Regions from separate parts of the Pseudocolwellia antarctica genome, predicted to be linked through region 3. Evidence: predicted binding sites of a transcription regulator. Region 3 holds the regulator's gene; each other region holds the start of a gene.
What was found. The regulator MetJ, encoded in region 3, represses methionine synthesis genes. The targets are predictions, from matches to a motif close to TAGACGTCTAGACGTCTA.

Region 1: a site for MetJ is predicted at 3,346-3,363, ahead of ACPUVN_RS04760 (cystathionine beta-lyase). Genes of this name have one in related genera too.
Region 2: a site for MetJ is predicted at 2,421-2,438, ahead of ACPUVN_RS01375 (homoserine O-succinyltransferase). Genes of this name have one in related genera too.
Region 4: a site for MetJ is predicted at 3,241-3,258, ahead of ACPUVN_RS01240 (methylenetetrahydrofolate reductase). Genes of this name have one in related genera too.

What each region holds. Positions count from the first base shown of each region.
Region 1 is NZ_CP187926.1:1,074,886-1,083,340, reverse strand. Features, by position in the region: gene ACPUVN_RS04775 (helix-turn-helix domain-containing protein) at 1-59, opposite strand, end outside; gene tnpA (IS200/IS605 family transposase) at 106-549, opposite strand; gene ACPUVN_RS04765 (putative 4-mercaptohistidine N1-methyltransferase) at 1,148-1,906, opposite strand; gene ACPUVN_RS04760 (cystathionine beta-lyase) at 2,136-3,317, opposite strand; gene ACPUVN_RS04755 (DUF302 domain-containing protein) at 3,571-4,023, opposite strand; gene ACPUVN_RS04750 (hypothetical protein) at 4,149-4,385, opposite strand; gene ACPUVN_RS04745 (DNA polymerase II) at 4,560-7,163, opposite strand; gene dinG (ATP-dependent DNA helicase DinG) at 7,255-8,455, shown strand, end outside.
Region 2 is NZ_CP187926.1:311,134-319,588, forward strand. Features, by position in the region: gene ACPUVN_RS01365 (hydantoinase/oxoprolinase family protein) at 1-176, opposite strand, end outside; gene ACPUVN_RS01370 (glycoside-pentoside-hexuronide (GPH):cation symporter) at 892-2,220, opposite strand; gene ACPUVN_RS01375 (homoserine O-succinyltransferase) at 2,528-3,469, shown strand; gene metH (methionine synthase) at 3,581-7,273, shown strand; gene ACPUVN_RS01385 (TonB-dependent receptor) at 7,584-8,455, shown strand, end outside.
Region 3 is NZ_CP187926.1:3,412,273-3,420,727, forward strand. Features, by position in the region: gene metL (bifunctional aspartate kinase/homoserine dehydrogenase II) at 1-1,543, opposite strand, end outside; gene metB (cystathionine gamma-synthase) at 1,614-2,771, opposite strand; gene metJ (met regulon transcriptional regulator MetJ) at 2,983-3,312, shown strand; gene ACPUVN_RS14835 (hypothetical protein) at 3,323-3,736, opposite strand; gene ACPUVN_RS14840 (malic enzyme-like NAD(P)-binding protein) at 4,226-5,467, opposite strand; gene ACPUVN_RS14845 (adenylosuccinate synthase) at 6,115-7,413, opposite strand; gene ACPUVN_RS14850 (hypothetical protein) at 8,026-8,455, shown strand, end outside.
Region 4 is NZ_CP187926.1:275,550-284,004, forward strand. Features, by position in the region: gene ACPUVN_RS01220 (electron transfer flavoprotein-ubiquinone oxidoreductase) at 1-578, shown strand, start outside; gene ACPUVN_RS01225 (YajD family HNH nuclease) at 828-1,172, shown strand; gene ACPUVN_RS01230 (hypothetical protein) at 1,370-1,555, opposite strand; gene ACPUVN_RS01235 (DsbA family protein) at 1,579-2,217, opposite strand; gene ACPUVN_RS01240 (methylenetetrahydrofolate reductase) at 2,244-3,224, opposite strand; gene ACPUVN_RS01245 (pseudouridine synthase) at 3,392-4,108, shown strand; partial or broken gene ACPUVN_RS01250 (YgjP-like metallopeptidase domain-containing protein) at 4,267-4,780, opposite strand; gene ACPUVN_RS01255 (RNA methyltransferase) at 4,966-5,424, shown strand; gene ACPUVN_RS01260 (MlaC/ttg2D family ABC transporter substrate-binding protein) at 5,628-6,242, opposite strand; gene ACPUVN_RS01265 (TetR/AcrR family transcriptional regulator) at 6,390-6,977, opposite strand; gene ACPUVN_RS01270 (VOC family protein) at 7,232-7,636, shown strand; gene ACPUVN_RS01275 (sigma 54-interacting transcriptional regulator) at 7,944-8,455, shown strand, end outside.

The sequences.
Region 1 (8,455 bases), 2.2 Mb from region 3:
TGGTTATAAAGTGTATTAATAATATCTTCACGCGTAAACACTCGCCCAGCGTGACTCACGAATAGCAGAAATATTATAAAATTCTCGGCCGCAAGCGACCGAGTTTCAAAACAAGTTCAGTGGATCGCTATTAATTTCTTTACCATCTAATTCGATTAACTGTTCTTGAACATATTTCCTGATAACTTCTTCTGTTGCGTTACCAATCGTTTCAACAAAAAAGCTTTGTGTCCATAATTTACCGCCCCAGAAATACTGCTTTTTAATTTCAGGATAACTTCTAAAAAACTCACAAGCAGTTATACTTTTAATTATTTGCATAACATCGCTTGGCGACTGTTTAGGGATCCCTCTAATAACCATATGAATATGGTCACTCGGAATTTCTAACTCTACGATATCAATATCGTAGTCATATCCTACTTTTTGAATAATTGCTTTCATTGTTGAACGATAAGGTTCAATGAAGACTTTGTGTCGATACTTTGGTATCCACACAAAGTGGTACATTAATCTAAAGACATGATGTGTATTTCTTTGAAGTTCCATATGAAGAATAGCATTTACTGGGGTCCCCCCAGTATACACTATCCAGCACGGGGGCAAGCCCCCGAGATTTACGCTTCGCTAGTTAAAAGCCTGATAATTTATAGAATAAGGTGATAAATAAGCACCTTATTAGCTCTAGACCTCTTAGTTTCTCGACCCTAAAGGTAAAACATAAAAGCGCTAACTAAATACAAAATTTCAGGAGTTAATCCGAAGGCGAATAATACTTATTTAATTGCAGTAGCTGATTGTTCTAAGCCTACTACTACTCGATATGAATCCCCCCCCTTGAAAGTACAATACCCACTAAAAGTGTATCGTCCAAACCAAAACCTATTTTATCAGCAGCTAGCCATACCGAAGAATAAAGACTCGCTCGAGTTTAAGTTACTTACCATTTATTTTATTCAGTGCCTTTAATTTATTAATTTGTTATGGCACTTGTATTTACATTAATGAAATGGGAAGTAATCAAGTGCTCTGATATAAATACCAGTACAGAAAAACACTAGCACGGAGATAAACCCTACCAGCACCAATGCTTAGCTTAACCTTTGAAATGTAAAATATAAACTAACAACTCAAGGTATTAATTCGTTTAACGTATACGTTTCCATATCGTCATTTGAGCTAATGTATGTTGATATTTTCTCGCCGTTTCACGAATAACAAAAGGTACATCTCTAGGGGCCTCTAACATTTCAAAATTCGCACCTAACGTTTCTTTCAAACCATCTAGTGACGTTATTTCATCGCCATGAGCATTTTGATAACCACCTAACCAGTTTTCCTTTTTTGTATAATCTTCTAACCAGGTATAAGGAGAAGTTAAGATAAAAACACCTCCAACATTTAACCGAGAATGAATATTTAACAAAAATTGTTCAGGTGAATGAAGACGGTCAATCAAGTTCCCTGCAAAAATAAGATCATACCCTTTATACATATCGTCAAGATCACAAGCATCACCTTGTTTGAATGAACATTTGTCTGCATATTCCGTATAACCTAAATCAGCTAATTGAACAGTTTTATGTTCAACTAAATGTCCTTCTGTTTTGACATGATAATCTTTACACCCTTTTGTTTTTAGCTCTATAGCTGTAGTGATAAATTGGTGAGAGTAATCAACAGAATCAACTTTCTCAAAATATTTTGCTAATTCAAAACTAGTACGACCCACAGCACAGCCAATATCTAACGCTCGTCCCGTCTGCTTTTGCTCTTGAGCAATACTTCCGCATATTTCGCCACAGACTTGGGCAAAGTTATCAACACCAAAATAAGTGTCACCATAATGAAAATCTATATATTGAGAGACCAATTCTTCGGCTTCATAAGGGTTAATAATATCCACGCAATATCCTGTAATTAAATAACTTAGTATAGATTAAGAACGGATTAAGCCAATTTAGTTTTCAATTAAAATATTTAAGATGAATGGCATGACTAAAAATGAAGTGAGTTACTGATTGAATAAACATTTAAGCTTGTAGTAAAGATGTGAAATAAGAGCTCAAATAAAGACATTTGAATAAGTCATTATTCGAGCTCTTATGAAAGGATATAGTGAGATTTAAATAAAATTAAGCTTGATCTAAAACCGCGTTAAAGCGTTCGAAACCTTTGGTTAAATCTTCAATTAAATCGTCTACATCTTCTAAACCAACATGTAATCTAATTAATGGAAATTCGTATTTCCATTTGGTTTGAGTACGCATAGATTGCACGTTTGAAATCGCTAAAATTAAGCTTTCAAAACCACCCCACGAATAGCCCATTTTAAAATGCTCCATATCGTCAAGTAATGCAGTAATTGCAGCTTGTGTTCCCTTGTTTAATACAAAAGAAAACAAACCATTTGAACCATTAAAGTCACGTTCAAAAAACTCATGACCAGGGCATGAAGGTAAAGCTGGATGAAGTACTGTTTCAACTTCTGGACGAGTCGCTAGCCATTTAGCAATTTTAAGCGAGCTGGCTTGATGCTGCTTTAAACGAACACTTAACGTACGAATACCACGTAAAGCTAAGTATAAATCGTCTGGCGAAGTGCACTGCCCCATGATGTAACTATTCTCACGAACTTGTGGCCAGTATTTTTCAACAGCTGTTGCTGTGCCCAACATAACGTCTGAATGACCAACAATGTATTTAGTCGCCGCTTGTACTGAAATATCAACACCATGATCGAATGGCTGAAAGTTAACCGCTGCACCCCATGTATTATCAAGCATTACAATACAGTCATGTTTATGAGCAACTTCCGCAATACCTGGAACATCTTGGATTTCCATGGTGATAGAGCCTGGAGACTCTAAAAATATCAGACTCGTATTTTCTTGAATAAGCGCTTCAATACCTATACCAATTAACGGATCATAATAAGTGGTTGTAACACCCATTTTAGCAAGAATTTTTTCACAGTAATCACGTGTAGGTTCGTAAGCGTTATCGACCATTAAAATGTGATCACCCGTTTTAACAACCGAGATAATAGCGTTAGTAATAGCTGCGGTACCTGAAGGATATAAGGCACAGCCAGCACCACCTTCTAGTTCAACCATAGCGTCACTAAATGCAAACGAAGTCGTAGTGCCGCGACGACCATAAAATAAGGTTTGATTGGTTTTATTAACCGCCGCTTCTTTCATTTGTTTAACAGACTCGAATACCACGGTTGAGGCACGTTGTACGGCTGGGTTTACCACACCATTTGTCCATTTTGCAGCGCGTCCTGCTGATACGACTTTTGTTTCAGTTTTCATTTATATGATCTCACTTATTCAAAGCTTATAGCTATCTAGCCATCTATAATGTATTTATAACCTGATTAGATCAAAGGTGCACTAACTTTATCAAAATTAAGTTATCTGGAGCGTACGTAACACTGAGTAAAAAAACTAGGTAGACAAAATTGTTTAGCTTAAAAATTTTAGTGAAAATTGTTAAAACTAATAAATCAAAGAAGCTTACCTTCATCTGTCTTATAGATTAAATACTAAATTTATTAATCGTTATCTATTTAACTACAACAGCCTCAGACAACTTACTCAACACATCTAAAACCTTATTAATAATGGCATCACAACCATTCATATCATGTCTTTTTTGTAAATAATCAGGGTTATTGTATGTTAACCAAACTTTATTATTCGCGCCTTCACTCACCATAACCTTTTGAGGTAAATCGATCGCTACGCTTTGAGCACATACCATTAAAGGTGTGCCAACTTTAGGGTTTCCAAAAATAATCACTTCTGTTGGTCGCAACTCTAAATTCACACTTTTCGCATTTTTTTGATGATCAATTCTCGCGAATAAAGTTAACCCTTTTTCCTTAACAATATTTTCAAAACGATCAGCGGTAACTTTTACTGAATAAGGACTTTCGTATTTAACTAAACCATTATTAGCAATAACAGAAAATGATGTACTAATTATGACTAAACCTAGTAATAATAACTTTTTCATTGGTATGCCTCTATGGATTAATGTCTTTTATGAATATATAGCTTAACGACTTGCTGCTAATAATTTATTCATTATTTGTTACTAAACATTTTTAGATGATTAAAAGTAAATGACTAAACAATAAACTAATCATTACAAGCTGTAACTGCTGGAATATATGTAAGTTTACTTTGCTGAAACATTGTAAATACCAAGCTGAGCTTACTTTCAACATATAAAACAAGATCAGCTTCACTATCTGGATAAGCACTAACTATATTCTCATGTAACCAGCCACCATACCCAAAACCGACTAATGGTAAATCATTAGGTTCAATCGCATGTTCTTCCGCAATTTCTACAATCCATGATTTTGCCGTCAATTCAAAATACCATGCATGACTATGGACTCGGCCATTCGCTTTGACATTACCATTTATGTATAAACTTCCAGACCAATTTATTCCTGACAATATAATCATATAATGATCTCAATAAAATTAACGTTGTACCTATTTTACATACTTGCTTAGGGTTATTTATTTTTAGGCACGTAACTAAAACAACCCCATTTGCTTATTTGTCACTTCATTAAAACTCGATCCAACAAAAGGTAAAATACCATCGGCTACCGCTTCTAATTGTCGGTCTATATAAAACTGATAATCTAACGGCGCGGTTAGGTATTCTTTTGCCTGAGGTCCATTTAAGGTGATGTAGTATTCGATCCTGCCTTTGTTCTGATAGCGTAAAGGTTTACCCTGCTCTTGATTGATCATATCAGCCAAGCGTGCGGCTTTTACATGCGGAGGAACGTTTTTAACGTATTCATTTAAACGACGGCGTATACGCTTTCGATAAATTAATTTCTCATCAAACTCCCCTGCTAAGGTGCGCTCTACAATATCGAGTATGTAATCAGCTGTTGGTTCATCATTAAACACTTTTAAATACAAAGCTTGCTGAAATTCTTTTGCAAGGTCTGTCCAATCGGTTCTTACAGTTTCTAAGCCTTTGTAAACCATTTGCTGACGTTCGATGCCGGTTGCTTCATCACGAACTAATATCATGCCTGCGTAGCGTTTTTTGGTGCCTACATCCAATCCTCGGATTGTTGGCATTAAAAATTTACTGAAGTGAGTTTCAAATTCAATTTCTAATTCGCTATGCACACCATGTTCGTTTAACAATAACTGATCCATCTTAGTATTAATCAGTTTTTGTAGCTGTTTACCTAAAACCAGACTTTGCTCTTGGGTTTTGTCTAAGCCAACATGTACAAATATAGAATCTGTATCGCCGTAAATCACCTTATAACCTTCAGTTTCAATCCACTTTGAGGTTATTTTTAACAACTCGTGGCTACGTTTTGTAATTGAGCCTGCTAAGCGTGGATCGAAAAATCGACAGCCCGTTGATCCTAAAATTCCATAGAACGAATTCATGATGATTTTTATCGCTTGAGATAAAGCAGCGTTTTTCTCAACTTTCGCTTTATCACGTTCTAACCATAGAGATTGAATAATGTCAGGCAAGAAGTGATTTTCTCTTGAGAAATAAGCACCGTCAAAGCCTTTTATCGGATTATTACGTTGATGTTTGTCGTCTTCTAAACCTTCAATTAACCCCATAGGATCTACATTAAAAGTACGAATAATACTTGGATATAGGCTTTTATAATCAAGCACTAAAACGTTGTCGTATAAACCTGGCAACGAATCCATAACAAAGCCACCTGGCGATACTAAACCCGACTCGCCATCACCCATATTCGGCGCTACATAACCACTTCGATGAAGCTTAGGTAAATACAAATTCGTAAAAGCTGCAACCGAGCCGCCAATCCTATCTATAGGTAATCCCGTCAGTTGGGCACGTAATATGGCAAATTCAAGCAGCTGTGTTTTTTCAAAAATCAACCAAACTAAACGGCAATCTTCAAGGTTATAAATAGCGAGGTCTTGTTTGTTGTTATGAAAATTATCGGTAATTTCTTGAACACGGTTATCTACGTCTTTTACTTTTTTACCGGTATTTAGTAGTGTATTTGATACATTTTCGAGGGAGAAGCTCGGAAAGTTATAAGTCGCAGTTTTTAATAAGTCGATACCATCAAGTACGACTCTACCCGCTATTTCTATAAATTTTTGGTCACTGTTAGCATTTTCTCGCCAATAAGGTTCACTGCCATCTCTGCCGATTGATAATTTGATACCGAGTAAATCGCAGCGTTTTTGAAACAAACTAAAGTCAAAGTTAATCACGTTCCAACCGATCATAATGTCGGGATCATAAACCCGTATCCATTCAATAAAAGCGCTCAGTAAAGCTGATTCAGATTCAACCCAGTGAATATACTCAAGCTCGGTTTCTTCTGGCTCGCCAATCATAAATACGCAATTTATATCTTTACCGTTTTCTTTTGCATATAAACCTATCGAATATAGCTCACCTTTCATCGAGCATTCTAAATCTACCGACACCATAGTTAAGGCGATATTTTTATCGGCTTGGTGATATGGCAAGGCTTTACATTTTGCTTTTGAATACGCTTTGTAATTAGTCCTGTTCGTTTGATCTGAAGTTGCTTGAAAGTTCGCTTTTTCCATACCGATAAAACTTAAGTTAGCGGTAATGAAGCGTTCCATTAAAAAACGATCGTCAGGTCTAAAATCGTCTTCATAACATTTAATTTTGTGATGTTTTAATCTATCGCGTGCGGCATAAAAATCTCGCATCGATTTAAAATAAATGCCTGTAACAGGTTCTTGAGTAAACGTTTTCAGCTGTAAAGGAGATACTTTTTCAACCTTTATTGAAGCATCGCTTAGCGCTTTAATCGCTTCACCTTGTTGTAACTGAGTAACAAAAAACACCGATAGCTCGTCAAGTACTTCTAATTTCACAGGACCAGTGGATGTTTTTAACCATAAAGTAATACAAGTTCGTCCGAAACGATCTTGCGATTGACGAGTTAAAATGAAACCTTGGTTAACTTCTTGCTGAATATTTGTGTTTTTTGAATGAGGTTGTGCACTTAACCCAGCCTTAGCTTTAAGTGCTGAGTTTGTTTGAGAGGCTATTTCAAAACCAACGGAAGAGCCAGTTGATGTGCCGACTGAAGCGTTGTTTGCAGAATTATCTATGTAATTACTCGTCATTACTAAAAAGAATACTCGAAAAAGGCACAGTAAAACTGTTAATATATACAGCAGTGTAAATGATACCGCCCATTATGGAAACCTCCTTCCCATGTTAAGTGACAAAATAAAGCAAGTTATACGCACCAGCTATAAAGCCATTGGCGAAAATATGACGAACTTTAACCCGCGTAAACAGCAAACCTTTTTAATTGCTGAAATAGCTAAAACCCTTGCAGGCGAATACGATAAAAACCGAAAAATTATTGTTATTGAAGCTGGCACGGGTACAGGTAAGTCACTGGCATATTCATTGGGCTCTATTCCGCTAGCTTTATCTCGCGATAAAAAAGTATGTATTTCAACCGCTACTGTTGCGTTACAAGAACAGTTAGTTGATAAAGATTTACCCTTTTTGAAAAAGCATTCAGGTCTCGATTTTTCATTTACGTTAGTTAAAGGTCGTCAACGTTATGTTTGTCGACAAAAATTAAGTGCTGCCGTTACTAATGGTGACGACCCACAAGCTGGTTTTACTTTCGCACAAAAACCTAGTGCTACCGATATTAGAATACTCGCCGATATGCATAAAAAGTTGGGCGATAATAGCTGGCAAGGCGATTTAGATTCATGGCCTGATAGCGTGCCTCATTACATTTGGCAGCAAGTACAATGCGACAAACATAGCTGCTTAAAACACTTAGCTGAACACACACATTGTCCGTTTCATAAAGCCCGAGAAACCATGGATATGAGTGATGTATTGGTGATTAATCACAGTTTATTATTAGCCGATTTAGAACTAGGTGGTGGTAAGATTTTACCTGCACCAGAAGACGTTTTTTACATAATTGATGAAGCGCATCATTTACCAAAAGTTACGCGTGACCACTCTAGCGCCAATATTTCCGTGAAGGGAGCCATAGAATGGCTTACTAAGCTCAAAGAAACTGGCGATAAGATGGCTAAGCTCATTAAGTCACAACGCGCTATTTCTCCAGCCTTAAAGTTGGGTGACGATTGCCAAGATTTATTAGTAGAACTACAAAAAGTTTATACCTTTATTGAAAACAATAAAGAAGTGTATTTTCCGAAAGAAAAACAGTTCAGATTTGAAAATGGCATCATTCCAAAATCATTAAAAAATTGGGCAGAAGACATCAGCGAGCTCAGCAAAAAATGTCTCGCTCATACCAATAAGCTTTATAACTTATTAATGGAGTCTACCAAAGATGGCGAAACCCAAATGTATTTGGCAGAGCCATTATTAGCTGAGTCAGGATTTATGATCCAACGACTCGAAAACCTTCATT
Region 2 (8,455 bases), 1.4 Mb from region 3:
TTACTAACATCAATACCTGATTGTTCACATATTCTTGCTATACCATTTAACACTCCAACGGATGAGTCTTCTGGTGTTGAGGGAACTTTTGCTGTGAAGGTTTCACCATTGACTTCATTAATGAGAAGCAGGTCGGTAAAAGTTCCACCTACATCTACGCCTAATCGATAACTCATACTGCACTCCAGTTTATCTGTTACTTAATGGGGTTATATTTTTAAATATATTGTTTGTTCTCTGCTCGTTGTAATTGTTATTTATGTAACGCTAAGATTATTGTTTTATTTATAGCTGTTTATTTATATTGATTTAACTGCATTTGATGGATGCTGAAGTTTAAATTGCATTTGATATGCCAAGTTAGTCTATTTGGTTTTAACTTATTGTTTTTTAATGTGTATGTCGATATTTTCGTTTTGTTCGTTAATGTTTTAACCCTATAACAAGAGAAATCCCATTTCATAATGAAATATATTTTTCAATATAAACCAAATTGAAATTATTGATTTGTGTCAGCTCACCAGAGTAGGTTTTATAAATTATTGATTTAATATCGTTAAATATAAAGAGCTAGGATTTAGTGTACTGAAGTAATTATTTGATTTTTCATATTGGAATATAATTTACTGAATTTTACATGATGTGAAATGTTTATATCTCTATGAGGAGTAGCGAAGAGTTAGATTAGGGATAGATAATAATGAGTATTGAGCTTTAAGAAAATGGTGATGTTAAGCCACCTTTGCTAGATAAATACTCATATGACAAAGGCTTTGTTTCATAAGGTTTTAGAACTTTATAAAAGGAGTTTTAGATGTTGTTAACATAATTTTAAAACTCACAACATCTGGTATTAAATAATGCTAATTACCTTATGATAAATAATCATATTTAGCTGGTGGCTATATCTATTTCTTTACTAATTTCCTCAATCTTTTTATTGTTGAGGGTATATTTAGTCATAACCCAAGCAACGATAATTGAACCAATAGCTGGGAATATAGTGAAGGATAAAAGCAAACCCTGTTTAGTCGCTTCTGTTTGTTCTACTTCTGCCTGATAACCATAATAAGCAAGAAGCCAACCAGCAATCGCTCCACCAAAAGCAACGCCCAACTTGATGAAAAATACAACTGACGAAAACACCATACCGTTATTTCTAACGCCTGTTTTCCAGTATCCGTAATCAATCGTATCAACTATTTTTGCCCACAATAATGGCGTTGCCATTTGTAAGAAGAAATTCCATAAGAAAAACATAATAAAAGCTAAGGTTATTTGTGAGCTATCAACCCAATAACTAGCAATACACAAAGCTGCGGCTATCAACTGTAAGCTTATATAAGCTTTAATTTTACATACGCGTTTGGCGAGCTGTTGTGATAACGCACAACCTAATATGCTGCCAATCATACCTATTGTCATAAATGCCGTGATCAGATCTTCTTGTGATAAAAAGTATTTCACGTAATAAACGGCTAGGGTTGCTCTAAGCACTTGGCCTGTTAATAAGAATAATCCAGCGATGCATAAAATTCGCCATTGGTCATTTTTCCACAGCACTTTTAAATTGTTTTTAAACGAGTTGTCTTTAACTGGCGGTTGGAACACGCGTTCTTTAGTCCCCGCAAAACATAATAAAAATAGAACAACACCCAATACACTCATAGCTGTCATCGTGAGTTGGTAACCTTTAGCCGAGTCACCTTCACCAAACCATTGTACTAGCGGCATAGTTAAAGCTGCCACAATAAGCCCACCGCACATACCGCAAACAAATCGATAAGATTGTATAGAAACACGTTCTTGAGGATCTTTAGATAATACGCCGCCTAAGGCAGAGTAGGGAATATTGATGGCGGTATAAGCAAGCATCAACAATATATAGGTAATACTCGCATAGACTATTTTTCCTGTTGATGAAAAGTCAGGTGAAATAAAGGCGAGTACGCTGATAATGCCAAAAGGAATAGCTAACCATAATAAGAACGGCCTAAATTGACCTAAAGAGGTTCTCGTTTTATCGGCAAAGGCGCCCATTAAAGGATCGGTAACCGCATCGATTAGTCGAACACCTAAAAATAAGGTACCAACTACAGCAGGTGATAAGCCGACAACATCAGTATAAAAAATTAATAAAAACATCATCACTGTTTGGAAAATAATGTTACTTGCGGTATCACCTAAACCGTAAGCTATTTTTTCTTTTATCGTAAGCATAGAAGTCTCATCTTTATTATTGATTTAATTTTATGTAAGCGCTTTCAGTCATGTAAAAAGAGTATGGGAAAACACAATGCTTATCAATACTTATTCCTATTTGTATAGCTTTGTTTATATCTATGAGGTTCACATAGGAAAGCACGAACAAAAGGTTAAGTGGGGATATACTTTTAAGTTAGGTAATAGTTTAAATCATTTAGACGTCTATACGTTTAGATGTTGACATGCTCAATACTAAAAATGCTATAATCAATTGAGCTAAATTACGCATTTGAAGATTTATTTATTCTATAGGTTAAGTATTATGCCCATTAAAATTCCTGATAAATTACCTGCCTTATCTGTTTTAAATAATGAAAACATTTTTGTGATGTCTGAACATCGTGCAGCCAGTCAAGAAATTCGTCCGATGCAAGTGGCGATACTTAATTTAATGCCGAATAAAATCGAGACAGAAATACAGATTTTAAGAATGCTGTCGAATACACCGCTACAAATTAACCTTGAATTTGTGCGTATTCATGCAAACGAATCTAAAAATACACCTAAAGAGCATTTAGAAAATTTTTATTGTTTGTTTGATGATATTAAACATAAACAATACGATGGCTTAATTGTTACAGGGGCTCCGTTAGCATTAATGGATTACGACCAAGTAACTTTCTGGGATAAAATTTGCGAAGTATTTGATTGGGCAGAAGATAACGTAACTTCAACCATGTTTTCGTGTTGGGGCGCTCATGCGGCTTTGTTTTATCACTATGGTTTACAAAGACATTTAAGAAAAGAAAAACTATCAGGTGTCTTTAGTCATAAACCAACAGATATTAAAGAATCGCTAACACGCGGTTTTGAAGATTTATTCAATGTGCCTCATTCTCGTTATGGTTATATAGATAGAGAAGATTACTTATCTATACCTTCACTTAAAATTATCGCTGAGTCTGAAGAGGCGGGTGTTTATGTTGCTGCCAGTAAAAATAAAAAACAGGTATATTTAACTGGGCATCCAGAATACGATGCTGAAACATTACATGAAGAATTTTTACGTGATATAAAAACAGGTGGCACACCTGTAGTACCTAAAAATTATTATCCAGATGATGATCCTGAACAACAAGTAAGTAGTAATTGGCGTAGCCATGGTAGTTTACTGTTTACCAATTGGCTTAATTATTACGTATATCAGATTACTCCGTATAAATTAGATGCCAATAATATTAAAGCTATAAACCCTAATGATTAAATAGAAAAATAATTTATTTAATACTATAGATTGCGGCACTTTCAACAACTACGGTGAGTTGAAAGTTGAGCAATCTCTAATAATTTTAAAGACCTTTTATCGGAAAATATGATGCAAAAGTCAGCTAGTTTTGAAATATTTGAACAACAACTTCGTAAAAACATCTTAATACTTGATGGCGCAATGGGCACCATGATCCAGGCTTACAAGTTTGAAGAGCAAGATTACCGAGGTGAGCGTTTTGCCGATTGGCATTCAGATGTAAAAGGCAATAATGATATGTTGGTGCTTACACAGCCCGATATTATTAAAGCGATACACAATGAATATTTAGAAGCTGGCGCAGATATACTTGAAACCAATACTTTCAACGCTACCACTATCGCAATGGCTGATTACGATATGGAAGACTACAGCGCTGAAATTAATTTAGTTGCTGCACAAATTGCTCGCCAAGCTGCCGATGAATTTACCGCAAAAAATCCTGATAAACCTCGTTTTGTTGCTGGTGTTTTAGGTCCAACAAACAGAACTTGTTCAATATCTCCAGATGTAAACGATCCTGCTTTTCGTAATGTAACCTTTGATGAATTAAAAGATGCTTATATCGAATCAACTAAAGCGTTAATCGAAGGCGGTTCAGATCTAATATTGATTGAAACTATTTTTGATACCTTGAATGCTAAAGCCGCTATATTTGCAGTTGAATGTGTATTTGACGAATTAGGTGTACGTTTACCTGTGATGATCTCAGGTACTATTACTGATGCATCAGGTCGTACATTATCAGGACAAACAACCGAAGCTTTTTATAATTCATTACGTCATGCTAAACCTATCTCTTTTGGTTTGAACTGTGCTTTAGGTCCAGTTGAACTGCGTGAATATGTGCAAGAACTGAGTCGTATATCAGATACCGCTATTTCAGCACATCCAAATGCTGGTTTACCTAATGCCTTTGGTGAGTATGACTTTACCGTAGAAGACATGAATACCCATGTAACTGAATGGGCAGAAGCGGGCTTTTTAAATATTATTGGTGGTTGTTGTGGAACAACGCCTGATCATATTAAAGGTATGGCTGATTCGGTTGCTGGTAAAGCACCACGTGAAATAAAACCGCGTGAAGTTGCTTGTCGTTTATCAGGCTTAGAAGCGCTAACGATTAATGGCGATAGCTTATTTGTAAACGTAGGTGAGCGTACAAACGTTACAGGTTCTGCTGTATTTAAACGACTGATCACAGAAGAAAAATTTGATGAAGCCATCGCGGTTGCTTTACAACAAGTAGAAAACGGCGCGCAAATCATCGATATCAACATGGATGAAGGTATGTTGGATTCGAAAAGTGCCATGGTGCGCTTTTTGAATTTGATTGCTGGTGAACCTGATATCGCTAAAGTGCCAATCATGATCGATTCGTCTAAATGGGACATTATCGAAGAAGGCTTAAAGTGTATTCAGGGTAAAGGTATTGTTAACTCTATCAGCATGAAAGAGGGCGAAGATATTTTCCGTCATCAAGCTGAATTGTTACGCCGTTACGGTGCTGCTGTTATTGTTATGGCATTCGATGAAGTAGGGCAAGCTGATACACGCGAACGCAAATATGAAATTTGTCATCGTGCATACCATATCTTAGTTGATGAAATTGGCTTCCCACCAGAAGACATTATTTTTGATCCAAATATATTCGCCGTTGCTACAGGCATTGATGAGCATAATAACTATGCTGTTGATTTTATCGAAGCCGTAAAAGATATTAAAGACAACTTACCATACGCTATGATTTCAGGTGGTGTATCTAATGTTTCTTTCTCATTCCGTGGTAATAACGCCGTACGTGAAGCGATTCATGCTGTGTTTTTATATCACGCGATTAAGAATGGCATGGACATGGGTATTGTAAATGCGGGTCAACTCGCTATTTATTCAGACATCCCAAAAGATTTATTAAAAGCTGTTGAAGATGTTATTCAAAACTCTGATGACGGTGCTACGGAGCGTTTACTTGATGTTGCTGAAGAATATCGAGGCGAAGGTAGCAAAGCAAACAATAAAGCTGATTTAACATGGCGTACACTCCCTGTTAATAAACGTTTAGAGCATTCATTAGTTAAAGGTATTAACGAATTTATTATTGAAGATACGGAAGCTGCTCGTTTGATTGCTGTACGTCCGCTTGATGTTATTGAAGGTCCGTTAATGGACGGTATGAATGTCGTAGGTGACTTATTTGGCGCTGGCGAAATGTTCTTACCTCAAGTGGTTAAATCTGCTCGAGTAATGAAACAAGCGGTTGCTCATTTAAACCCATTTATTGAAGATGAAAAAACTGAAATAAAATCAAATGGTAAAATATTATTAGCTACCGTAAAAGGCGATGTGCACGATATTGGTAAAAACATTGTAGGTGTTGTTTTACAGTGTAACAACTACGACATTATCGACTTAGGCGTTATGGTGTCTAGCGAAAAAATACTACAAGTTGCGAAAGAAGAAAAGTGCGACATTATTGGCTTATCAGGCTTAATTACACCGTCACTTGATGAAATGGTACATGTTGCCAAAGAAATGAAGCGACTTGATTATCATTTACCTTTATTGATTGGTGGAGCAACAACCTCTAAAGCCCATACCGCCGTTAAAATTGAACCTCAGTATGAAAACCCTGTTGTTTATGTTTCTAACGCATCACGCTCTGTGTCCGTAGTAAGTGCATTATTATCTGATGAACTTCGTCCTGCTTTTATGGAACGTCAAAAAGAAGAATATGCAAGAGTAAGAGAACGACATTATAAAAAAGGACCTCGTTCTACGTTAGTTTCTTTAGAAGCGGCGCGTAAGAATGCAGTGCCTATTAGTTTTGAAGACTACACGCCAACAACACCTGAAAAATTAGGTGTAACTGTTCTTGATGATATTGATTTGTCCGAAGTTAGAAAATACATTGATTGGACGCCATTTTTCATGACATGGCAGCTATCAGGTAAGTATCCGCTTATATTACGTCACGAAGTTGTAGGCGAAGAAGCCACTAACTTATTTAATGATGCGAATGCAATACTTGATGATGTTATTAATAATGGAAAACTAAAAGGTAAAGCGGTATTTGGATTATTCCCAGCGCATCGTGAAAATGATGACTTAGTTTTATTTACAGACGATACCAGAACAACAAAGCTTGAGCGTTTTCATCAATTACGCCAACAAAGTAAAAAACCAGCAGGGCAATACAACCGCTGTTTATCTGATTATGTCGCTGATGAAGCATCTGGCATTAAAGATTATGTTGGGGCATTTGCGGTATCTGCAGGTTTTGGTGTTGAAGAAATAGTAAAAGCGTTTGATGACAATCATGATGATTACAATAGCATAATGGCTAAAGCCGTTGCAGACAGGTTAGCAGAAGCTACAGCCGAGTATTTACATGAGAAAATTCGTAAAGAATACTGGGGTTACGCTAAAGACGAAAACTTAGAAAATGATGATTTGATCCGTGAAAAATATCAAGGTATTCGTCCTGCTCCAGGTTACCCTGCATGTCCAGAGCATACAGAGAAAGGTTTGATCTGGAAGATACTTGATGTTGAAAATAACATTGGTATGGAGCTAACGTCTAGCTATGCAATGTGGCCAGGTGCTGCGGTAAGTGGTTTCTATTTTGCTCACCCAGAATCAAAATATTTTGCTGTAGCTAAATTGGCAAAAGATCAAATTGAAGATTATGCCATTAGAAAAGGCATGACTATGCCACAGGCAGAACGTTGGTTATCAGCAAACTTAGATTACGAACCAGAGTAAGTTAAGTTAATTAAGATTAAGTGACATGTTCACAAACGGATAAGGCTACCTAATTAGGTAGCCTTTTTTTTTACAGATTAAAATGTAACTCACTGCTAGCGCTAATGAATTTTATAAACTTATTATGAAGTAAATTAATTATTTTTATTTTTTTTGATAAATTTCATACTAGCCCTTTAACTATAATCGATATAGTTTTTTTCACCTCACACATCAAAATTTATCAATTATGTTTGCTATCTCAATGCTTTATTTTAAGTCATATAAATGGACTTCAACTCTTCAATGATAAAACATAAAAGGTATTCGAATGAATTTATTCAGCTTTAAGGTAACTAAACTTTCACTTGTTCTATGTGCGGCACTATCGAGTCAGAGTCAGATAGTTAAAGCTCAGGAAAACGAGATAAACAGTGAGGCTGAGTTAACCATTGAAAAAATAGAAGTCGTTGGCCGAAGAATTTCTCAAAACGATCTCGCTATCGGTGTAGATAAAACTACCAATACAGTAGCCGTTACACGTGAAGAATTATTATCTTCTCCTGCGGGTATCTCAGGTTTGAAAATGTTAGAGAGTTTACCTGGTTTTAATGTAACAACAGATGGCGCTCTTGGACTTTATGAATTTGGTAATTCAGTGCAAGTAAGAGCATTTAACTTATCACAAATGGGCTTTGTATTAGATGGCATTCCCATGGGGCGTTCAGATGCCTTTGGTGGTAGTCCTATTTTTCGATATGTAGACAATGAAAACTTAGGTTCAGTAGTTGCTTCACCTGGCGCTGGAGATGTATCAGCACCAAGCTATTCTTCTTTAGGGCCTATCGCAGCATACTCAACTGTGAATCCTTCTGATGAGATGGGAGGTTTGATGTCAGTAACCATCGGTGATGACAATTTACAACGAACCTTTGTCAAATTAGAAACTGGGAAAGTAGGAGGTTTTAGTGCTTACTTTAGTCGTTCAAAAACTGATAGTGACTTATGGCGAGGCCCTGGAACAATAGATAGAGAGCATATTGAAGCAAAAGCACTTTATGAGTTCGGTGATACTTGGCATGTTAAAGCTACATTAGTCGCAAATGATTTCTTTGATTATGATTCTCCTTCAGCACCAGCATCTGTTTTTGAAGATAACTATGATTATGGGTATTTACCTTCTATTCCTGATGGTTGTATAGG
Region 3 (8,455 bases):
TTTGAAAAAGCTCATAAGCTTGGGTTGCATCAATTCCATCACGACTAATAATGGCTTTTTTCGAACTAACTAATCCTACTAAATGAACATTCTCAAGTGCAGGTATACGCTCCATTTGTGCAGGTAACATTTCTAAGAAGCGTTCACCGATATTACCAACTCCAGCAATTACAACACCAATATGGCGAGCGTCTTTTGTCATATCATGATGAACATTATTCACCGTCTCGCCTGTACAAGAATGTGGTAAAACAGCAATTAAACTATGTTCGTTAGTCGAGCTAACTATATGCATAGTTTGGTAGTTTTTTAAGGCGCGTTTGAATTGAGCTTTTACATCACCATGCTTTGCCACTTCATGACCTACAATAGCGATGATAGAAACAGGCGTGAAAGATACTTCAGTATCATGACTTGCTAACCATTGGCTTAAAGCTTTTTGTCTGTTTTGCGTAATAACAATAAAGCCTGCATTGATATCAGAGCAAATAGCTGAAAATTGTTTAATGGCTTGTTCACCATACGAGCCTGTTAAGCTGACTGATTTCGCGATGATTAGGTCATTAAGATAAGTAACCGATAATTCAGATTTAGCAATTTGACCAAAGCGTCCCACTTCGGTGCCGCTAGTATTTGGATCAAAACTGCTAGCAATATGTAAGTGTGCACTATGATTTTCGAGCGGTTGTAGCGTTTTAGCATGCAATACAGGGTTGCCTAAACGTCCTAGCTCTCTTGCTACACCATTAGGTAAACGGTTTAGCTTTCTTGCTAGCGGAACAATACGTGGATCAGCACTGTAAATACCATCAACATCTGTCCATAAGGTGACATGTAATGCACCCACTAACGAGGCAACAATAGTTGCTGAGTAATCACTGCCATTACGACCTAAAGTACAGTTATCCCCTGCTGCATTTTTAGCAATGAAACCTGTAACTACGGCTAGCTTTTCGTTTTGTAATAAAACTGAAAATTGCTGCTGGCTTAAGCTATCGTCAACCACACAATCTTGGTCGTTATTAACAACAAGAAAGTCGCGCGCATCAACAAAGTAGCTTGGGCATACTCGCTCACTTAATATAGCTGACAATAAACGTGCTGACCATAACTCACCTAAAGCAAGAATGTTAGCTTCGTTTTTCTCGATATTTTTATCATCAGTAGGTGTATTAACGACCCAAGCTTTTAATAACTCGATGTCTTGTTCAAGTAATGTGATTAGCTGTTTTGAATGGCTTTTAAGTAAGGTATTAATCAGCAATTGCTGAGCTAATTGAAGCCCATGAATAGAAGCGTCAAGTTCAGCAGAAGCATCAAGTGCTTGTTGGTATATATTAACTAAAGCATCAGTCGTTTTACCATTAGCAGAAACCACTACAAAGTCATTAAGCTTACAATGGTTTTTAATAATGTTAACAACACGCTCGATACATTCGACGCTAGCTAAACTGCTGCCACCAAATTTATGTACATGAATAGCATGTTTTGCTAACTGATTATTTTCACTAACTAGTTGTTCTATTTCGTTTACTGATTTCATTTATACCAACAAGAATATTTAATTCTACAGCTGTTTATTTTTAGTGTTAACAACTGTAGATAAGTGATTATTATTTTTGGCAGGCTAAAAGCCCCTGCTCTAAATCTTCAATTAAGTCGTCTACGTATTCTATACCAACTGAAAGACGTACTAACGACTGTGTAATTCCCGCTTCTAGCTGAGCTGAAATTTCCATACCTGCATGTGTCATGGTTGATGGATGACTAATTAAACTTTCAACACCACCTAACGATTGCGCTAAGGTGAACATATTTAAGTTTTCAAATAATTTCTTAACGGCTTCAACACCACCTTTTACTTCAAAGCTCATCATAGCGCCAGCGCTTACTTGTTGCTTTTTAGCAATTTCGTAGCCAGGATGATCAGCTAAACCAGGATAATACACAACTTCTACCGCATCATTCTCATTCAAGAAATTTGCTATTTTATCGGCGTTTATTTGATGCTGTCTCATTCTTACTGGCAAAGTCTTCAAGCCACGTAAAGCAAGATAACTATCGAACGGTGATCCTGTAATACCAATACAGTTTGCCCACCAAGCGAGTTCATCACCTAAAGCTTCATCTTTAGTGACTAAAACACCACCGACCACATCACTATGACCATTAATATACTTAGTTGTTGAATGAAAAACGATATCAGCACCTAAAAGTAACGGCTTTTGTAAAAGTGGTGACATAAACGTATTGTCTACAGCAACCAAGGCACCAACGTCATGTGCTGCTTTTGTTACTTTTTCAATATCAACAATGCGTAATAATGGGTTACTTGGTGACTCGATTAACACCAACTTAGGTTTTTGTGTAAAAGCATCAGCTAAAGCTGCATCGTCATTTTGATCAACAATAATGAGTTTAAAGTTACCTTTTTTAGCCAAATGGGTAAACAATCTATAGCTGCCACCGTAACAATCATGAGGCACAACTAACAAATCATCAGTTGTTAGTAATTGGCAAATTAAATGCACTGCTGCCATACCTGTGCTGGTTACTATACCTTTAGTACCTTCTTCAAGCTCAGCTACTGCACCCGCAAAAGTTGCACGTGTTGGGTTTCCAGTACGTGAATAATCGTAATCACGCTTTTGGTTAAAGCCTTTTAATGCATACGTACTTGATAAATGTATTGCTGGCACTACACCAACATGTTGTTTATCGCTATTAATACCAGCCCTTGCCGCTATTGTTGCCATACTTTTCTTGGTCATTTTGACTCCAGCTGTGCGTACATTTTTAAATAGATGTTTAGATGTCTAAAACTCTAAACGCTTTACTATATTTGGTCAAGAAATTTTAGACTTCTAAACTTCTACACATTCGTTATTGACTCAAGGCTCACAAACAGTAAAATTGGTTTATTATCTATGTAATTGATTTTTACCTTCAATAACATGTTTCTTTATAAAAGGTGTAGAACTTATGGCAGAGTGGAATGACGAGTATATTAATCCATACGCCGAACACGGGAAAAAAAGCGAACAAGTAAAGAAGATCACTGTATCTATCCCTTTACGTGTTCTCAAGGTATTAACTGATGAGAGAACTCGTCGCCAAGTTAATAACCTTCGCCATGCAACTAACAGTGAATTATTATGTGAAGCATTTTTACATGCTTTTACTGGTCAACCTTTACCAGACGATAACGATTTAGCTAAAGACAATAATGAGAAGTTACCTGCAAGTGTTCGTAAAATACTTGAAGCTAAAGGTATTACTGACTTTAGTGCTTATGATACTGAAGATGATTAAGCACAAAAGTTTACAAGGGTAACGCGAGTAACCCTTGTTTTTCAGCAATTTCGTTAATCACTTTTTTCACTTTAATTGATATATAGCCTGATAATACTTTGGGCTGTTTATCTAGTAACTCCATTTCAGCATCTGTTATCGCGATAAGACACTTTAACTGAGTTTGATTGATGTAAAGCATTACATCATCAGAGATCTCGGTTTTATCATCACTACTCTCAAGCGCCAATTGTTGCAGGTATTCATCATTACCTACTAAGATCATATTTAGTTGGGTAATGTTGTTTTCATCTTCATACCAACCCGCCGCCAACGTTTGAAAATTAACTTGAGCTTCTTGCTTGTTCACCACACTCGTTAATTTGTTATAGCGTTTTGCTAAACTTTCACTGGTACTAATAGTTATAGGTAACGTTTCTTCCATTACTCAATACTTTACGTTGATGTATACCTAGCTCTATTATATACAAAACAATTAATTTTTTTGCTACTTAACCTGAACTCTGGATAATGGGTTTTGTAATACATTGATTTTAAATGCTTTATAAGTAAATTATTGCAACACCATTTGTTTAAATGATTTATTACTCTCCTAATGTTGGAATTTAATTCTATAACAAGGCATTTTTCTTGACTAATAGCTGGCTATTAGCAATAAAAATACAGTTTTTTTATTCCCGATAAAAACTAAGTACCTGCATCCATGCAGGCAACGACGTTAGAGGGTTAAATAACAATATTAGGCATAACTGCTTATCCAGAGTTCAGGTTACTTATGCATGAGCATTGATAGATGAATTTTATTTAGAGCCCTAAGACCAAAACCCGAAAATATATTATTCAGATTTAATACAAATAAAAAGGGCTTACGCCCTTAATTATATTTACAACTAATCACACGGTTTGGTGATGTCTAAAGCATATAGTTTTCCGGATATTCTAAAGCAGCTACACCTGAATCTACCGCAGCTTTAGCAACTGCTTGAGCTACATTAGCACATAAGCGAGGATCCATAGGCTTAGGTATGATGTATTCTTTACCAAAGACTAAGCTAGTTACGCCACTTGCATCTAATACTTTTTGAGGCACTTCTTCTTTAGCTAAGGCTCTTATTGCATGTACTGCGGCAATTTTCATTTCATCATTTATTGTTCTAGCACGAACATCTAACGCACCACGGAAAATAAACGGGAAACATAAAACGTTGTTTACCTGGTTAGGATAATCTGAACGCCCTGTCGCTATAATAATATCGTTGCGTGCCGCATGGGCAAGTTCAGGTTTTATTTCCGGATCTGGGTTTGAGCAAGCAAATATAACAGGATTGTTTGCCATCATTTTTACATGTTCAGCTGTTAATAAGTTCGGTCCTGAAACACCAACAAATACATCAGCACCATCAATGGCATCTTCTAATGTTCTCTTGTCAGTATTGTTAGCGAATAGCTTTTTGTATTCATTTAAATTATCACGTCGAGTATGAATAACCCCTTTAGTATCCAACATGTATATTTGTTCACGCTGAGCTCCACATTTAATAAGAAGCTCCATACAAGCGATAGCTGCAGCACCCGCGCCTAAACAAACAATTCGAGCTGATGATATATCTTTACCTTGTATTTCTAATGCATTGATCATACCTGCCGCTGTTACTATAGCCGTGCCATGTTGATCATCGTGAAACACTGGTATTTTACAGCGTTCTATCAAGGCTTTTTCAATCACAAAACATTCTGGCGCTTTAATATCTTCTAAATTAATACCACCAAAACTGTCAGCAATATTAGCTACTGTGTTAATAAATTCTTCAACGGTATTATGCTTTACTTCAATATCAAAAGAGTCAATATTAGCAAAACGTTTAAATAATAATGCTTTACCTTCCATTACAGGTTTTGACGCCATAGGCCCTAAGTTGCCTAAACCTAAAATTGCTGTGCCATTAGTGATAACGGCAACGGTATTACCTTTACCTGTATATTTGTAAACATCGTCAGGGTTTTTCGCAATTTCTCTTACAGGTTCCGCAACACCAGGGCTATAAGCTAATGATAAATCTAGGCTAGTTTCTGCTGCTGTTGTAAGTTCTACACTAATTTTACCCGGAGTTGGATATTGATGATAATCAAGTGCTTGTTGGCGAAAGTCTGTCATTGAATGTCCTAATTATAAAAGTGGGATGTAATATTACATACTAAGGTACAAAAATTACGGTTTATTATTATCTGAATAAAATAACACGAAAAATCACCAATGACCCTGTAATTTAAATAGTGTTTCACTATATACAATACTTATAAACTCTATAGAACCCATAATTACAACCTTACCTTCACTGCAGGCTTCTATTTATAAGCTTCTATACCAATTTGATTAATTAAGTGATCTACTTTTTTCATTAGGAAAAATGAATAATTACAATGCATAAAACTTAGTAAGTAACCTGAACTCTGAATAATGGGTTTTGTAAAATAGTGATTTTCAATACTTTATAAGTAAATTATTGCAACACCATTTGTTTAAATGATTTATTACTCTCCTAATGTTGGAATTTAATTCTATAACAAGAACATTTTTCTTGACTAATAGCTGGCTATTAGCAATAAAAATACAGTTTTTTTATTCCCGATAAAAACTAAGTACCTGCATCCATTCAGGCAACGACGTTAGAGGGGTAAATAACAATATTAGACATAACTGCTTATCCAGAGTTCAGGTTAAGTAATTATTCTACTGATAAATTTTAGGCATAAAAAAAGCCACTCAAATGAGTAGCTTTTTGAAGATGAAGAACAGTTTAACTATTCATCAAATGGATTAACTAAAATAATCGTTTCGTTACGGTCTGGCCCAGTAGAGATAATATCAACTGGAACACCTGTAATTTCTTCAATACGCTTAATGTAAGCAATAGCATTAGCTGGAAGATTTTCACGCTTAGTTACACCTGCAGTTTGTTCACTCCAACCTGGTAGAGTTTCATAAACTGGTGTAATTTCTTCGTAGCCTTCTGCAGCTGTAGGAGAAACAGTAATAATTTCACCTGAAGGTTTCTTATAACCTGTACAGATTTTAAGTTCTTTCAAACCATCTAGTACGTCAAGCTTAGTTAAACAAAAGCCTGTGATACTATTAATTTGAACAGCACGATGCATTGCTACGGCATCAAACCAGCCACAACGACGCTCACGACCTGTAGTAGCACCAAATTCATGGCCTACAGTTCCTAAGTGCTCACCTATTTCATCATCTAATTCCGTAGGGAATGGACCTGAACCAACACGTGTAGTGTAAGCTTTGGTAATACCTAGAATATAATCAAGGTTACGAGGACCAAAACCACAACCAGTAGAAACACCACCCGCTGTTGTATTAGATGAAGTTACATAAGGGTATGTACCGTGATCGATATCTAATAAAGTACCTTGAGCACCTTCAAACATAATAGACTCGCCTGCTTTACGCGATTGGTCTAAAAGTTCAGGGATATCAGCAATCATATTAATGATTACGTCACGAACAGCTAATGCATCAGCAAGTACTTCTTCGTAGCTTACTGCTTCAACTTTATAATACTGAGTTAATGCAAAGTTATGGTATTCCATAATTTCTTTTAACTTTTCAGCAAATGTTTCAGCATTGATTAGATCACCAACACGTAAACCTCTACGAGCTACTTTATCTTCATACGCTGGACCAATACCACGACCTGTAGTACCAATCGGCTTATTACCACGGGCAATTTCACGAGCTGCATCTAAAGCATTGTGATAAGGAAGAATTAGAGGACAAGCATCACTAATTAATAGACGCTCTCTAACCGGTACACCGCGATCTTCTAACATGCCGATTTCAGTCATTAATGCTTTTGGACATAAAACAACACCGTTACCAATTAAACATTTCACGTTTTCACGTAAAACACCTGATGGTATTAAATGTAATACTGTTTTTTGACCGTCGATAACTAAAGTGTGACCCGCATTGTGCCCACCTTGATAACGAACTACGTATTTAGCTTTATCTGTAAGTAAGTCAACTACCTTACCTTTACCTTCGTCACCCCATTGAGTGCCTAGAACTACAACGTTTTTACCCATGTTAGAAAATTTTTAATAGAAAAAATTAGGCGAGGATTCTATCAAATATGAAAACACAGTCCAAGCACTAAATGGCAGTTTTCCTGAAGATGATAAAATAAACAAAATAATATTTATTAGAATTAAAGGTTATAACTTGTAAATTGAACAAGTTATGTGAAGTATTTAACCTATTGACGCCATTTACCTTTGCTAAGATAAATTAATTATTTATTGATGAATAAATCTAATTTTGAATAAAAATTTAAAAACATATTAAAAAGAGGAAAGTCAGAAAATATTGAATGTAGCTCTATATCCAATTAGTTTTATCTTTATTTACTAGCACAAGTGATTGAGTATCAAATGGCACCACGCCAATTTTTTTTCAGCTCGAAGCCTACTTCTTTATATAAAAAGCTTATTTGTTAAATAAATCATATTTTTGTAGTTAAGTTAATTAACCTGAACTCGATGTATGGACTCCACCACTCTACAGTTATAGATTGGTGTCGACTAAAACAAAAGGAGTCCATACATGAGTAAGCGTACAATAATATCACTCGACTTAGCAAAAAAGTAATTCAAGTATGTAAAGTAAACAAGCACGGTGAGATCTTATTCAATAAAGTCATGTCGCCGCAAAAGACTAAAGAACTACTCGCTAACTCACTACCCTGCGTAGTAGCAATGGAAGGTTGTGCTAGTTTTCACTATTGGGCCAGAACAGCAGAGTCTTTTGGTCACGAAGTTAAAGGAATGGCCCCTAAAAAAGTAAAACCTTATATCAGCAATCAAAAGACGGATGCCAATGATGCCGTTGGAATTGCTGTAGCCTCAGCTCAATTAGGTATGACCTTTTGCCAAGTAAAAACATTATCGCAACAAAACATTCAGGCAATTCAGACTAGTCGAAAATGGTTTGACCGAGCAACAACGTCACTAGGAAATCATATTCGAGCTTTATGCTTTGAATACGGAGCAACAATTCCTTTTGGTAAAAAATCATTGAGAGAATCTATTAGTTATTTTATCTCTCCAGAATCTAGTCATTTACCCATAC
Region 4 (8,455 bases), 1.4 Mb from region 3:
TTGCTGGTAATGAAGGCGGGAAAGATCTAACGTCTTTTACTGAAAAATATAAAAACTCATGGTTATACGACGAACTTTACAGTACGCGTAATTTTGGTCCAGCCATGCATAAGTTTGGTACTTTTATTGGTGGAGCTTATAACACGCTCGATCAGAATGTTTTTGGTGGTAAATTACCATTTAACTTTAAAGATGACTCTTTAGATCATGCTCAGCTTAAGCTTGCGGCTAATGCACCTAAAATAAATTACGCTAAGCCAGACAACGTGTTAAGTTTTGATAAGTTATCTTCTGTATTTATATCAAATACTAATCACGCAGAAGAGCAGCCTTGTCACTTAAAACTAGCAGATGCGAGTATTCCTATTAGTGTTAACTTACCTAAGTATGCTGAACCCGCTCAACTTTATTGTCCTGCAGGTGTATACGAAGTTGAAGCAACACCAGAAGGTGATAAGTTTGTTATTAATTCGCAAAACTGTATTCACTGTAAAACCTGTGATATTAAAGACCCGAGTCAAAACATTACATGGGTAACACCTGAAGGTACAGGTGGACCAAATTATCCAAATATGTAATTTCATCAATGTGTAATATCATTGTGGTGTAGCTATTTTAAACTGCTAGCTTTATGAATAACAGCCTGCTTAATTAACGTTAAGCGGGCTTTTTTATCTGTATAACTTGAAGGTTCTCTATATTTATTAGGTTGATTAACACTAAATTAATTGTTTGTTTTTCACTAGGTCGTTATATAATCCTTTTAAAGATTTATAAAAATGATTACCTTGGATTAATAGGTATGAATAGAAATAAGAGAGTAGATAATGTCTTCAGATAGATATGGCACTAGTGCCAATTATAAAAGCCAAGAAAAAGGCTACAGAGATAGAGCATTAAAATTATACCCTTGGGTTTGTGGACGATGTGCTCGAGAATTTGAATATTCTAATATTAGAGAGTTAACGGTTCATCATATCGACCATGATCACACTAACAACCCTAATGACGGTTCTAATTGGGAGCTATTGTGCATCTACTGCCACGACAACGAACATGCGAAATACACAGATCATGCTAACTACAGCACTGAAGTAAAGGCGGGCGATACTAATCAAGAGCAAGCAACCTACAATCCGTTTGCTGATTTAAAGTCGCTTCTGAAAAAGTAATAGAGTAATAGAGTAATAAAGTAATATTCTAATAGTAGTGTAATGATACTTTAGGTAGTCGCGTTAGTTGGAAAATGAACTTTTTGAATGGAAAATTTTTAATGTGATTTTTGAATAAATAGACTTATTTAGGAGTGATCAGATAAGTCTTTATTTTATAAAAAGTAACTTTGAAACGAGCTTAACTTATTTAGCACTCATTCAGCCGTAAGATGTTTTTCATAGCCGTCAGCACCAAAAAAACGGATAGACTTTTTCTGCTTAAGCTTTTTAGCGATAAGCTGATTATTACAGTATATTTTCACTACCTGCTTATCGCCATTGTTATCAACTTCATATTGGTGAGCCGAATTTAATCTCAAATTATCAAATTCAGTTTTCATTATTAGCTTCAAAGTTAACTCCTCTAGCTCAGCCCATCAACTTGTTTAATTTGAGCTAACATATTGTCAGCGTTGTTATAGTCGAGACCTATCGAGTAAAGCTTATTTCCTGACTGATAAACTAAGCTAGGAAAACCATTAACACCTAAGCTGCGAGTATAATCTAACTCTTGTTCAAACAACGCTTGAATCTCTTTAGAACCTAAATCGTTGATGAATTGTTCGCAATTGAAGTTAGATGTTTTAGATAATTCAGAGGCTAGCTCGATAAGTAAGCTTTCGTCAGACGGGTTTTTAGCTTGACTGTAATAAGCGCTTTGTATGAGGTGAGTCATTTGCTCATCATATTCAACTCCTTGCTGACGAGCTGCAATAATGGCGCGATTAGACGGGTAGGTTGAACGTCTTGGTTGGCACTTAGTCCAAAAATCAAAATTAAATACAGTACCTGGAATATTTTGCTCTATTCTTCGCCAAGTATCTTTCAACATGTTTTGTAGGTCTTGTGGCATAGGCTCATTTGAATCTGGCGCTAAACCACCTACAAAGCGTTTAATACTAACGGAACTATCAATACTATTGAATAGTTTGCTTCTAACGGGTTCAAATCCCCAACACCAACTACACATAGGGTCGTGAACATAAATAAGGGTTTTATTCATAGTAGATCCTATGTCTGTAAATACGATTAATGTTTACTGATTAATAAGTCTAATTCTTTTTTAGCTAAATAGTTTTCCATCTTTGAACGTAATAGCTTATACAAAAGAATAGAGCCATCTATCTCTTCTTTACGGTTTGTTAAGCTTTCTATGTTCAAACCTAATGGTAAATCGTAAGGTAAAACTGCATCTAAAATCTGTTGTAAGCTGTTCACACAAATGCGGATAGATTCATATAACGAGTTATTTGCATTAAGTATACGCAAGCTTGTCGCTTCAGGAACACTAACACCTAACCAGTCTATAAATTCTAAGGTTTTCTTACTGCCACAAGGAGAAAATGTAAGAATTAAGCGTTGTGGTTTTAAACCTTGTTGCTTACATTCAATAGCATAACGAGTCAGCATATCAATGGTTGCTTGTGGGTTATAGATAGCTTGAGAGATAAAGAAATTACAGCCTTGTTTATGCTTTTCAATCAGCCTTTCGTGTTCATTACCTTTGCTTGCATGACGTTCAGCAATTGTTACACCACCAATAAAAAAGTCATGCTTATTATCAACTAAGGTTTTATATGCGTTTTCTAAAGAAAGAGATATGTTATTTTTTTTAGAAGGGCTACCTACTAATACAACATCTTTAACGCCATAAGTTTCCCAAGCTTCATTTGCCCAATCGTCAAACGCTTCAGCATCTGATTGAATAACACTTTTATAAGTGATAACTGGACGCTTAGATTTTTTATTTAAAAGTGACGAATATAAGCGAGTATCGTGAGTCGATTTAAACGGAAATGGTCTAGGTTTACTGGTGCGAGAATTTTCATCCTGAATGTCGTAAACAATTAAACCATCAAAGTCTATATCGCTTACACGCTCTAATAACTTACTTGCAATGCTATCTACTTGATCAAGCGGGGTATCACTTTTAGGTGGTGTGGTACCAATAAAATAAACACCACGGTGTATATCGTTATATCGAGCTTTTAATTCAGATTCATTTTTCACAAGTTAAATTCTTTAATGGACGTTTAGACGTCTATATAATCTTACAGTTACTAAAATTTGTCAAGGCTCAATTATCTAGAAGTAAAATATAATACGATGTGATTTAGAGGTAATGTAAATATTCTGTAGAATACACCTTAATAGTAGTAACGAGAACACTCCAAATAATGCAGAAAAGTAGAATTGATAAATTTATAAGCACTGCACTTTCGGTTAATAAACGAGAAGTTAAGTTATTGTTAGCGCGTAAGAAAGTAATGGTTGATGAGATTGTTATTACAGATGCTGCGTTTCAAATTAATAAGTTTTCGGTTATTGCAGTTAACAATAAAATATTACAGAAAGAACAGCCTATATATATTATGTTGCATAAACCTGTTGGAGTCGTAAGTGCTACTAAAGATGAAATACATAAAACTGTTATTGATTTACTGCATTTTCCTAATAAAGAAACCTTACATATTGTCGGGCGTTTAGACTTAAATACTTCCGGCTTAATGTTATTAACTAATGATAGTCGATGGTCTGAACGATTAACCTTACCTCAAAGTAAAGTCCCTAAAGTCTATCAAGTAACCTTAAAAGAACAACTTACCCAAGATTACATCGCAGCTTTTAAGCAGGGGATGTATTTCGAATATGAAGATATAACTACAGCGCCAGCAATACTTGAAATAATGTCAGACTACGTAGCTAAAGTGATATTAATGGAAGGTAAATATCATCAAATTAAGCGCATGTTTGGTCGCTTTAGCAACCAAGTGATGCAATTACATCGAAGTAAAATTGGCAGCTTAGATTTAGACATAAACTTAAAAGCTGGTGAAAGCCGTGAGTTAACTGCTGATGAAGTAGAAAATATATTTAACCTGAACTCTGGATGATGGGTTTTGTAATACATTGATTTTAAATGCTTTATAAGTAAGTTATTGCAACACCATTTGTTTAAATAACAATATTAGGCATAACTGCTTATCCAGAGTTCAGGTTATTTAGTTAACTTTAGTGGTATCAAACTTTCAGTTCCGTCTAAAGTCATATATTAATTTGAGTAAATAGGACCTTTCAGTTCAAGTTGAGTGAGGTAAACTCTTAATTCAAACTCTAATTGATGATAGTTTGGCAGCATGTGTTCGCACAACTTATAAAAAACTTTATTATGATTCTTTTTCTTTTAGATGAGCCAACTCATGTACCACAATCATATTCAAAAATGGCTCAGGAGCCACTTTAAACATACTACCCACACGTAGCTCATTTTTACTTTTCAGTTTACTACCTTGAACTCTAGACACGTAAGTGTGTAATCCTAGTGCATTATTAATAACGTGAATTTTATCATCGTATTTAATTTGGCTTAGTGGATTAGACTTTTTTAGGTATTGATTTTTAATACCCATTGTATATTCACGTAAGGCTTTATCATTATAGATATTATGCGGAGTAGGGTATTTATTAATAAGAAAGGTTTTAAGCGTGTCTGCGTTAAGCATCAACTGAATTTTATCAGTGATCTCAGTTGAGTAAGCAGATAGGTATTTTAAAGATGAACTCATAGTATCGATAAATAAAAATAAACTGAGTTTATTATATGTTTTATCACTAATACTTTCTAATAAACTTAAGTGTAATTTACAAAATACCTAACTGTTATCAAGACTAAAAATAGGTATAATCTCGGCCTTATAACGTTGCTAGCAAGACCAGTTAGTATGAATAATCAATAAACGAGTTGTATAAAATGAGTAAAAAGGGATATGCATGTATAGGATTATTTAATCCTAAATCACCAGAAAATGTAGGTTCAGTTATGCGAGCATCAGGTTGTTATGGTGTGCATTCTGTATATTACACAGGTAAAAGATATGATTTAGCTAAAGCTTTTTACACAGATAAAAACAAAGTGCATTTAGATATCCCTTTAATTGGTGTTGAAGATCTTAAAAATACAGTGCCTTTAGGTTGTGTGCCGGTAGCTGTTGAATTGGTAGATGGAGCTAAATCATTAGTTGACTATAAACATCCGCCTAGAGCCTTTTATATTTTTGGCCCAGAAGATGGCACTTTAAAAAAACATATAACTGATTTTTGTCGAGAAACTATTTATATTCCAACGAACGGATGTATGAATTTGGCAGCTACAGTGAATGTTATTTTGTACGATAGAATGGCAAAAGGGGATGATTTCTCAAATCATTAACTTTGTCTAAAACTTTCAACCCAGGTAACTACCTCTCCACATGTTCCGCAGTATAGTTAGCCTTTAGTTTGGGTAAGTGAAATTTCTGGCAAAAAAAATCCCCATTAAAAAGCTTTAATGGGGAACAAGAATTACAGCGAACATGAATTCTTAACAAGGGATTTTTTACATCATTTACGCTAATTAAGTATTAGCGCAATTCATTACTTAGTAATAGACGCTAACTCTAGTGTTACCGTTTCAATACCTTCTTTAGCTATACGCGTACTTAATTCAGCTTGCTTACTAGAAAGAAGAGAAATACCTTCTACCACCATATCGAATGCTTTCCATTCAAGCGTTTTTCTGTTTTTACGCAATTTAAAATCAATGTCAATTGTTGGACGCTGTCCGTCAATGATTTGGGTTGTTACAGAAACAATATTTTTTCCATTCGTGTCTTTTTCAGGTTCATAAGTCACTTTTTGATCTTTATATTGCGTTAATGCATTAGCGTAAGTACGTATTAAGTATTGACGCATAGAAAGAACGAAATTTTCTCTTTGTTCTTTAGTGCTTGTTTGTAAATTCTTACCTAAAATTTTATATGCAGCATATCTGTAATCAATGTATGGCATTAATTCTTCATCAACAATATTTCTCATTAAATCAGGAAACTTCTCAATTTCTTGCTGATTATTAGCAATACGTTCGAACAAGTTATGGCCCACAGTTTCAATAACTTTATAAGGAGAAACTTCTACTACTTCTACTGAATAAGCAGAAACACTCATAAATAGCGCTGTGATAAAAGAGAAAAGAGAAAAAATGTTCTTCATGTGTGTACCTTAAAAATTCAGTGTGTTTGCAATAGGTGAATGCTACCATACCGACCGCTCGGTTTGCTAGTCATTAAGTATAATAAATTGTAATTAATATATACATAATGTTATCAATTATTGGTTTTTTTTTTAGTTTAAGAAATGTTAAGCCTGTTTTAGGTTTCTCAGGTATTTACATAACTCATTCATTACTTGTTCAAATAATTCTACGTTCTTCGAGCTTTTACTTAATGTTGTAGAACCATGAAAAGTAGATACGATAAAATAAGAGACCTGGCTAAAGTTAATATCATTTCTAAGTTGATGTTGTATTTTTTCTAAGCCATCAGATATCAGTTTATTCAGTTGCAGTTGTAAATCTAAAATACGTAATCTAAAGCCTTCATCAACACTCGCCATTTCTTGGCATAAATTGTTTAATGGGCAACCACATATCAATTCATCACATGTCATATTCACACTCATCTGGCTGAAATAGTCACATAAACCTTCAATAGGATCGTCATGTTCTATTGCTGCAAGCCATGTAGACAAAAACATAGGTGTGTATATTTCTTCAAATACGGCATAACCCAGTTCAATTTTGTTGGTGAAATGGTGATATAAAGCACCTTTAGAAATCTCACACCTTTTAAGAATGACGGATAAGCTGGTTGCTGTATAACCATGTTTATGAATTTCGTCAGCGCTGATGTCTAATATTTTTTGTCTTGTTTGCTCTGCATCTCTCATAAAACAACCTCACTAATAATTAAAGTTCAACACTAATAGGATCGATTATAACCTAAAATCAATGTAACAAACCAGTCGGTCGGTTAAATATTGAGAAAACTTTATTCAAAGAGTTTATTTAATACTCATTTTGAAATGCAGAGATTTAAGTAATACACCATTTTAGGTATCCATGACTCTGGCACACTCTATGCTTTTAAGCATTAAGCATTAAGCATGAACATTTAAGTTAACTATCAAGGTGTCGAAAGAATATGAGTCACATTAATTCAATTCACCATATCAATTATGTCGTTAAAGACTTATCACCACACATAACATATTTAGAAAAAGTACTAGGGTGTAAGCCCATAACAGAAGGACTTGAAGGGCGAAATGTTAAAACGGCACGCTTCCCTATTGGTGATGCCTGGATTGTTCTTGTGCAACCTTTAAGTGAAGAAGGGGAAGTTGCTCGTATTCTTGCTGAGCGCGGGGAAGGGCTATTTTTACTGTCTTTAGGTGTTGATAACTTAGATAGCTCGTTAAGTAAATTAGCACAGCAGGGTGTTCAACCTGACTCAAAGGGGCCTCGGAAAGGTTTAGATACTTGGTTAATTCAAGATTTAGATTGCCCGCTTGGATTAGCTTCTGTATTGCAATTGTGCCAAAACGCTTAAATTAAATTTTATCATTTATGACTTATATCAATTTCAACTTGAAATGTTTAGTTCATATTGAAATAAGAATCTACTTAAATCAGGTAATAGCTTTTTAATAAAGTTTAACCATTATTAACTTATGTACCTTTTAAAATAAAGCTTTGTTATAAAGTTATATCTATGTGGCACGACTGATGCAGTAACTAAATCAATATGAGATAAAAATGAATAATCAGATAATTAGCTTGATGAAACTAAATACATTATTTACTAACAATGCAGCTAATACCGTTTCATTAATTGAAACGGCAAAGGAGGGGGCGAAATGAAAACAACGCATTCACCTTCTGAGCATGTTCGTATTTTAGTTTTTGGACATAAAGAATTCAGCCAGCTTATGAGCAGTGTCATGTCTGAATTTAGCGAGAAAGCACATTTTAATATACTCGACACTATTGTTGATAGCATAAGTGAAGTTGAACAGCACATTAAAGAATTCAGACCTGATGCAATAGTTAGTGCTGGCGCCAATGCAGCCTATCTTAAAACATATTTAGAAATCCCAGTTATTTCTCTTAATAGCTCAACAGACGATATTATTTTAGCTGTTAGAAGAGCAGCTCAAGTTTCAAAAGAAATTGTTTTAATAAATTTTGGTCAACCTTCTCCTGTTGTACCTTTACTTGAAACAGCGTTAAACGTTTCTATCCAAGAAGAGATATATACAACCTCAGAAGAAGCGAGGGAGATCCTTCAGTTAACGCGTCAACGAAAACATATTGTTTATGTCGGTGCTAGTTTGGTGTGTGGTTTAGCAACTAAGTATGGTTTTCCGGC